2 regions of the Thalassospira sp. UBA848 genome follow, and region 2 is predicted to be linked to the other one. Evidence: predicted binding sites of a transcription regulator. Region 2 holds the regulator's gene; the other holds the start of a gene.
What was found. Region 2 encodes PhoB, which activates phosphate uptake and scavenging genes when phosphate is short. Its sites were predicted from a motif close to TNTCATAAAACTGTCA; they were not measured.

Region 1: the regulator PhoB is predicted to act here: its motif matches at 2,105-2,120, upstream of B2R48_RS07290 (diacylglycerol/lipid kinase family protein).

What each region holds. Positions count from the first base shown of each region.
Region 1 covers NZ_DBGS01000055.1:41,675-46,294, reverse strand. Annotated here, with positions in the region: partial or broken gene B2R48_RS07295 (HAMP domain-containing protein) at 1-757, opposite strand, end outside; gene B2R48_RS07290 (diacylglycerol/lipid kinase family protein) at 1,144-2,091, opposite strand; gene B2R48_RS07285 (UDP-2,3-diacylglucosamine diphosphatase) at 2,310-3,227, shown strand; gene B2R48_RS07280 (glycosyltransferase family 4 protein) at 3,224-4,366, shown strand; gene B2R48_RS07275 (hypothetical protein) at 4,382-4,620, opposite strand, start outside.
Region 2 covers NZ_DBGS01000135.1:28,788-33,407, forward strand. Annotated here, with positions in the region: gene B2R48_RS18430 (calcium/sodium antiporter) at 1-60, opposite strand, end outside; gene B2R48_RS18435 (cation:proton antiporter) at 391-2,154, shown strand; gene phoB (phosphate regulon transcriptional regulator PhoB) at 2,236-2,934, opposite strand; gene phoU (phosphate signaling complex protein PhoU) at 2,952-3,674, opposite strand; gene pstB (phosphate ABC transporter ATP-binding protein PstB) at 3,697-4,500, opposite strand; gene pstA (phosphate ABC transporter permease PstA) at 4,502-4,620, opposite strand, start outside.

The sequences.
Region 1 (4,620 bases), on a different contig from region 2:
CATGAACGGTCGCGACAATTTCCAGTTCATCAGCCCGGATCTTGTCAAATACCTGCCGGTAATCAGCGAACAGTTCCTTGGCTTCGTTAAGGACGGCGACAAGTTCACCAGACAATGGTTGATCCCCGATGCGGCCCAGTGCGGCTTCAAGTTTGGCAAATTCGTCGGCAGATTTGGCACCGAAACTGTCATCCTGACGACCAATCAGGATATTGGCGTAAAGCCTTGCTAGAAGGGCATGCTCGCGCGCGGCCACAGTGCGTTTAAGCAGTTCGATATCGCCGGTATCCTCGGCATGTGCCACCAGCTTGTCCAGATCGGTAACGATCTTGATCCCGTCTGGTTCCAGGCGATCAAGGATCAGGGAATGATACTCGTCACTGAGGCTTTTGGCCGAAGCAAAGCTTGCAAGATAAACGTCAAGCTCCTGACCGATATGCTTGATGCGGCTCCGGTGCTCTTCGCCGATAAACTGCTCGTGTGCATCTTCAAGCATCAGCTCAAGCTGTTTGGCATAAGTAATCACTGCTTCGGCATCTGCCGGGTCTGCGGTATTGGCAAACTCACGTGCATGGCTGTTAAAGCGCAGGAACTGTGTTTCGATCTCGCTGATCAGGGCTGCTTCTTCGACATAATGTGCGTATTCATCGACATCATGCGACACCGCCACGAAGGTAAAATAAGCAAACCCCAGCGCGGCAATCAGAATTGCCAACACCACCGTAAAACCAGCAAGAATTTTTGATTTTATCCGCATATTAGCCAACCCACCTGAGTTAAGAACCAAAGCAGAGGACCCCGAAACCATTGTCATTCTCCATATAGGGCGAAGACCGTTATCAATTTCGCCAGCTCAGACTAATGCAACGCGCAACGCCCCCCCTATCCCCAAACGAGGACGGGGAATAACCAGGCATACATACCGCCCTGAAATGAAAGTGGGGAAAGGAAATGCAACTTCAAGGAGACATTCTTCTTTCATCACAAAAAGAAGTTCAACCGGATCAATTAATGACCAGATGATGAGGCACACTGATCCACAGGCATCAATTTCCGCCATACAAGCTGGTTGAATTTTATTGCTAAGCCATGCTCGCAACACGCCGCGCCGGTAGTGTCTCAACTGCCCAGTCGGGGTGTCTGCTAGTCTGCGGCAATGCGAAGCAAATCCTTCGGAACATCATCCGATCCGGATGCAAGCGCCGCATATGCTGGCGGCACCATCAACCTTACCGGATAGGGTGACAGACTGATTTCACAAGGTAGTTTACCCGCACTTTCCCCATCAATCTGCAGCGGTGCCGGTCCGCAATGACTGTTGATCGTGATGCGCTCTGCCCGGACCACCGAAACATCACTTTGTACATGCAAGCGGTTCAAGGTCAGCGCCAAGCCATAACGCGACAGGGCACCGATCCCGTTACCGGGCATCATGACCACATCAAGGCTGTTCTCGGTCAAGCTGGCTTCTGGCGAGATGATAAATGCCCCGCCATAATGGCGGGCATGGGTCACGACCACACCCGACACCCGGTAATGTTCCCGACCGATATTGACTTCAAAATCACGATGACGCGGAAAGAAGATGTTGCGCAGTCCTTCAAGAACATAGGCTCCCTTGCCGATCAGGCGTTTCAGGCGCAGCGATACATTGGCCACCGTATCCGCATCGGCGCCCATGCCGACCATCAAAAAGAATGCCCGGCCATTAACCAGTCCCGGACGCACCCAGACCATGCCGGGATTGTTGATGTAATCGGCAATCGCCCTTGCCTTGACCTCAAGACCGACCTCAACCGCCAGCACATTGGCCGTTCCAAGCGGAATAATACCAAGTGGCGGGACTTCGTGCCCTTCGATCTGGGCATCAAGCAGCCCGTTCAGCGCCTCATTCAAGGATCCATCACCGCCCGCAACAAACAGACGTTGATGCGCGCGGACCTTGCGCGCCAGTTCACGGGCGTGTCCCGGATGGGTGGTTTGAAGCAAGTCCACTTTGACACCGGCATGTTGCAATATCTGGGACAAAAACCGTTGTTTGTTGCCCCCGGCACGCGGATTAAAGATGACAGTCACGTCCGTATCGGGCATCTGGACCAACTTCCGAAATAAAAATGAAATAAATTTTTCATGCGCCCTAACATATGAAATAAAAATTGTAACAGTTGCTTTACAGAACCGCGAAATTTCTGTGAACGGGTTATATAATCGCATGATTTGTTTTAAACGGATACTGGTTGGGGACAGTATTCGGCAAGACAAATTGTCGAATTCCAGCCGTCCTTTTGGCAGGATACGGAGGAGCGGCAATGACAGCGATGACGCTGCAACCGCATTACCGCACGGTCTGGATTTCAGACGTCCATTTGGGGACACGTGGATGTCAGGCAGACCTTCTATTGGATTTCCTCAACGAAGTAACGGCAGACACCTATTATCTGGTCGGTGACATCATTGACGGCTGGCGACTCAAGAAAAGCTGGTACTGGCCGGAAAGTCATCATGCCGTGATCACGACAATCATGGAAAAGGCAAAGAATGGCGCCAAAGTCATCTTCGTCCCCGGCAACCATGATGAATTCGCCCGTGAGTTTGTCGACATGACATTCGGCCATGTCGACGTCAAAATGAACGACATCCACATCACGGCTGATGGCAAACGCCTGCTTGTCATTCATGGCGATGAATTTGACGGGGTCGTCAAATATGCTAGGTGGCTCGCCTATCTGGGTGATACCGCATACAACCTTGCCATCACCCTGAACCGCCATTTCAACAACCTGCGCCGTCGCCTCGGCTATGGGTACTGGTCGCTTTCGGCCTATCTCAAGAACCGGGTCAAAAACGCTGTTCAGTTCATCTGCAACTTTGAAAATGCCGTCGCCCACGAAGCTGCAAAACGCAAGGTGGACGGTGTGGTTTGCGGACACATCCATCACGCTGAAAAGCGCGAAATCGGTGATGTGCTCTATTGCAATGACGGGGACTGGGTCGAAAGCTGCACTGCCCTTGTCGAAGACATGGATGGCAAGCTTGAATTGCTGCACTGGGCTGAAATGCGCCAGATGGCGATGAGCCATTCAAGTCCCGGTCGCGACGCCGCAAGCGCGCCTTCGCTTGGCCTTGGCAAACTGATTTCCATGTTCCGCACCGCCCATAATTCGGGCTCTTCTGCATCAGGCTCATCGAAAAAGGGCAATGATGCACCGATTGGAAAGACTGCATGAAAATACTGATCGTAACCGATGCCTGGTATCCGCAGGTCAACGGTGTAGTCCGTACCCTTGAAACCGTACGGGGCGAGTTGGGCGAGATGGGGCATGACGTTCATGTCATCTCACCCGATCAGTTTAAAACCATCCCCTGCCCGACCTATCCGGAAATCCGGCTGGCCCTTTTTGCCAAGCGCAAAATGGCCAAAATGATCGAGGCCCTTCATCCCGTCGCCATTCATATTTCAACAGAAGGGCCACTGGGTCAGGCTGCACGGGCCTATTGCCTGAAAAACGGCATTCCGTTTTCGACCGCCTATCACACGCGCTTCCCGGAATATATTCATGCCCGCTGGCGTCTGCCGCTTTCGATCCTTTATCGCGGCATGAAGCACTTCCACGGCAAATCGCAATCGGTCATGGTCGCGACCGAAACCCTGCGTCAGGAACTGTCCGACTGGGGCTTTAACAACCTGCACATCTGGTCACGCGGTGTGGATCTTGATCTGTTCCGCCCACGACCGGACGCGAGCTTTGGTGACTTCCCCAAACCGCACTGGCTGTTTGTTGGCCGTGTCGCGGTGGAAAAGAATATCGGCCATTTCCTTGACCTTGATTTGCCCGGCACAAAGTTCGTTGTTGGCGACGGCCCGCAGCTGAATGAACTCAAGGGCAAGTATCCCAACGCGCAGTTCCTTGGCAAAAAAGTTGGTGAGGAACTGGCGACAGCATTCGCCGCGGCGGATGTTTTTGTCTTCCCCAGCAAGACCGACACATTCGGGCTGGTGATCCTTGAGGCACTGGCATCAGGCACCCCGGTTGCCGTCTTCCCTGTTCAGGGACCAGCAGACATCGTGCGCGACACCAAGGCCGGGGCGATTGATGCCGATCTTCGCGAGGCTGCCTTGGCCGCACTGGATCTGAAAAGCGAAGATGCCCGCGCACTGGCCGAACAATATAGCTGGCGGAACTCGGCCAACCAGTTCCTGCACAATCTCGCACCGTTTTCCGGTGGATTTGACGGGATCAAGGCGGTGCGTGTGTCGCTGGATGATGTTGCATGCGCCAGCACGACAAGGCCGGATGCAACCGCCGACGACCGGGGTACCGACGCAAATACAGGGACCGCGCCCATCGGCCAACCTGCACAATAGGCCGGGCATTCAAGCCTAACGGTAAAGGCTTTTGCGCAACGTCCGATAGGCCCAAAGCCCGTTCAGCGCATCTGTGCCCAGCCAACGGCGGAACGGACGCAGCAGCAGGTAAATCGGCCGCAGAAGACGGACCACCTTACGCAGCGGCACCAATTGCGGGGCGGTTTCGCCAGCGGCCTGAACATATGCTTGCCAACCGGACCGCAGCAGTTCCGGGCGTTTTTTGAACTCGCGCTGGATGGAAAACACAAACA
Region 2 (4,620 bases):
ACCCGCCGTCAATAAGACAAGGCCCGCGACGATCTGAAGATAGGGGATAAGCTGTTCCAAAATATATGCTCGTCTGAAAAGCGATTAAACCGGCCCTTGATCGGGCTCGCGGAAGATGGCATTTGGCAGACCGGATGGCAAGCCATCAGAAGATGACATTCTTCACGACCTGGCAACATGTCCCGGACGTCTTATGGCATTTCGCGTTCATGGGGATGCGTACCGTTCTGGTGGAAGTTCTGTGAATTTCGCAATTGCGCTAAATTTACCCACGACTGGCAGGGTTATTTTCGTTATCCTGTTATTCTCGTTATTTTCAGATATTTAAGCCCTGACTACAGGGCCTGAAACCCAGTGACTGTTTGACCGCCTTCCGGATCGTTTTTCGCCATGCATCACAGCGTCCTGTTCGAGCTGTTCCTTATTCTGACTGCCGCAATCATTGCGGTGCCCATCGCTCACAAGCTGCGTGCCAATTCGATCATCGGCTTTCTGATTGGTGGTTTCTTTATCGGCCCGTTTGGCTTTGGCCTGATTAGTGAACGTGAAGACATCTCCACGGTTGCAGAACTTGGCGTTGTTTTTCTGCTGTTCATGATCGGTTTGGAACTGTCGCGCGAACGATTGCGCGTTATTGGCGGGCGGTTTGCCGCACTTGGGCTGTTTCAGATACTTGTCTCGATGCTCGCCCTTCTGGGCCTGATGATCGTTATGGAATTTGCCCTGCCAACCGCGCTGGTCATTGCAGGCGCACTGGCATTGTCATCAACGGCCATCATCCTCAAACAGCTTTCTGATGACCGGCAGCTCAATACCCGGTTCGGGCGCGCGGCCCTTGCCATCCTGCTTTTGCAGGACGTGGCGGTTGGCCCGTTCCTGATCATGGTGCAGGCCGCAGGCGATGCGGGGACTGAAACAAGCCCGTGGATCAGCATCTTGCTTGGTTTCGGGGCGGTTGCCTTGCTGTTGCTGGTCGGGCGTTATTTGTTGCCACGTCTGTTTCGCTATATCGCCTCTCTTAAAAATCCGGAACTGTTTGCCATTGGCACATTGTTTGTCGTTCTGGCGGCCAGCACACTTACCGAAGTGTCCGGGCTTTCCATGGCGCTTGGCGCCTTCATTGCCGGTGTGATGCTGGCCGAAACCGAATTCCGCCATCAGATCGAAGCCGACATTGCGCCGTTCCGTGGTGTGTTCCTGTCGCTGTTCTTCATGTCGGTGGGCATGTCGGTCAATGTCGACGTGGTCTACAACGAATTTGGCACCATCATGATGTGGCTGGTGTTGCTGCTGGTGATCAAGACGGCCGTGCTTTTTGTTCTGGCACGCGCGATCAAGTTTGAAACCGGTTCTGCCATTCGTGTCGCGCTTAGCCTTGCGGCGGGTGGCGAATTTGCCTTTGTGATGTTTGCACTGGCCGCGCAAAACGGGGCGGTGCCACTTGATATTGCGGCGATGCTGATCCCGGTGGTGGCGATTTCGATGGCGCTGACCCCGACCCTGATCAGTCTGGGCCACAAGATCGAGGAAAAGCTGCATCCCAAAGAAGAAGACCAGCTTGGCAGGATTTCCGAGGAATCCGAGGGCATTCATCAGCATGTTCTGGTGATCGGCAGCGGCCGTGTTGGTCGGGTTCTGGCACGGTTGCTCAAAACCCGCAACATCCCGTTCCTTGTCCTTGATAGTGACGCACAGCAGGTTTCGCGGGGGCGGGCAGAAGGCCTTCCGGTTTACTTTGCCGACGGGTCCAGACCGGAAACTTTCCGGGCTGCACATACGGATGAAGCAAAAATTGCGGTTGTTGCCATGGGGAACCCGCATGCCACGGAAAAAACCGTTGCCCTTTTGCGACAACATTACCCGCATCTGAAGATCTTTGCCCGTGCGCAGGACATCACCCATATCGGGCCACTGTCGCGCCATGGCGCGGATGCCGCCATTCCCGAAGTTCTCGAAACCGGCTTGCGGTTATCCGATCATGTTTTGGCCGCCTGCGACGTACCACAAGAAGATATCGATGCGGAAATCGCCAAGTTCCGCCGCGCGGATATGTTGTTGATGAACGAACTGGCCCCGCGCATGCAGCGCAAACAGGCCAGCGGGGATGCCAAGGAAAGCGGCACCAAGGACAGCACCACCAAGGACAAGCCCTGATCATCAACAGGACGAAACAAAAAACCCCCGTTGATACATGCAACGGGGGTTTTTTGATGACGTCGGTCGGGAAAATGACGTTTAGACGGCGGTTTCTGCATCCAGTGCATAACCGGCCGCACGGACGGTGCGGATGATATCGCGCGTACCCTTGACGTCGTTCAACGCCTTGCGCAGGCGGCGTATGTGAACATCAACCGTGCGGGTTTCGACATAGATGTTCGGGCCCCAAACAGCGTTAAGCAGCTGTTCGCGAGAGAAAACACGCCCCGGATGTTCCAGGAAATAGCGCAAAAGACGGAATTCCGTCGGGCCAAGATGGATGGCCTTGCCGTTGCGACTGACACGATGGGCGGCGAGATCCATTTCGATATCGGAATAGATCAACTGCCCTTGTGGTTGCGCCGGACCGGATCGGCGTAGCAAAGCGCGGATGCGGGCCAGCAATTCACCAATGGCAAACGGCTTGGTGACATAGTCATCAGCCCCGGTATCAAGACCGCGGATACGATCACCTTCTTCGCCACGGGCCGTAACCATGATCACCGGCAAATCGCGGCTTTCAGGTTTGCGACGGATCTGGCGGCAGACTTCGATACCCGACATCACCGGCAGCATCCAGTCGAGCAAAACAAGATCGACATGGGTTTCTGCCAGAATTTTCAACGCTTCGTCACCGTCTCCGGCTTCGACAACCTGCATCCCCTCTCGTTCGAGGTTGTAGCGCAACATGGTTACGATTGCAGCCTCGTCCTCGACGATAAGAACCGTTGGGTCCATCTTCCTATGCTCCAGTGTCACTCATTCGGTTCGACGACCGCGAAATTCGCAGCGTCGTTTTTTGGCCGATCAATCCCCGGCAGGTCTTCGCCCTTGATCCGGTAATAGATCGTCTCGGCGATGTTGGTGGCGTGGTCGCCAATACGTTCGATGTTCTTGGCGATGAACAACAGATGGGTCGACGCGGTAATGTTGCGCGGATCTTCCATCATGTAGGTCAGCAATTCGCGGAACAGCGAATTGTACATGTCGTCCACTTCCTGATCGCGTTCCCAAACCCGGTGGGCCTTTTCAGCGTCGCTTTCGATATAGGCGTCCAGAACATCCTTGATGATTTCCTGGGCCAGCTTGGCCATGTTCGGGATCGCCTGAACCGGGCGGATCGGCGGGATCTGGTTCAGAACCTGTGCGCGTTTGGCGATGTTCTTTGCCAAATCACCGATGCGTTCAAGATCGTTTGACAGCTTAAGGGCCGTAACGACCTGACGCAGGTCATCTGCCATCGGCTGACGCAGGGCCAGAAGACGGACGGCAAAGTCCTGTACTTCCTGTTCAAGAACGTCGATGCGCTGATCGGACAGGATGACTTTCTCGGCCAACTCGGAATCGCGTTTAACGATGGAACGGATCGACGAAATAAGCTGGCTTTCGGCAAGCCCGCCCATCTGCGAAATGATGTTGTTCAGACGGGTCAGTTCCTCGTCGAACGAACTTACGATATGGGTATGATCTTCAGCCATTTATGCGTACTCCTGGTGTCGCTTAACCGAAGCGGCCGGTAATGTAACCCTTGGTGCGTTCGTCCTTCGGGTTGGTAAAGATTTGATCGGTTTCGCCAACTTCAACCAGCTTGCCAAGGTGGAAGAACGCGGTGCGCTGCGACACACGGGCGGCCTGCTGCATGGAGTGGGTGACGATCACAATCGTGTAGTTCGAACGCAACTCATCGATCAGTTCCTCGACCTTGGCGGTCGCAATCGGATCAAGTGCCGAGCACGGCTCATCCATCAGGATGACTTCCGGGCTGACGGCCACCGCACGCGCAATGCAAAGACGCTGCTGCTGACCACCGGAAAGACCAGTTGCAGGCGACTGCAGGCGGTCTTTGACTTCCTTGAGAAGACCGGCACGTTCAAGCGAGGTCATGACGATTTCGTCAAGTTCATCGCGCGAATTGACCAAGCCATGAATACGCGGGCCATAGGCCACATTGTCATAGATGGTTTTCGGGAACGGGTTCGGTTTCTGGAACACCATACCGATGCGCGCGCGCAGCTGAACCACGTCAATGCGCTTGTCATAGATATCGCGACCATCAAGGGTGACTTCACCCTTGAGGGTGACACCGTCAATCGTGTCATTCATCCGGTTCAGGCAGCGCAGGAAGGTGGATTTACCACAGCCCGACGGGCCGATCAGCGCGGTCACCTGCTGTTCGGCGATATCAAGGTTGACCTCATAAAGGGCCTGATTATCGCTATAGAAAAGATCAAGGTTACGCGCGGTCATTTTCGGTTTTTCGACCGACGGCTCTGCCGTCATTGCGCTCTGGGATACAGCAGCCATTTTACCACTTCCGTTCAAATTTTTTGCGCAGATACACAGCCAGTCCATTCATCAGGACAAGGAAGGCCAGCAACACCATAATCGCAGCCGAGGTTTTCTCGACAAAGGCACGTTCCGGGC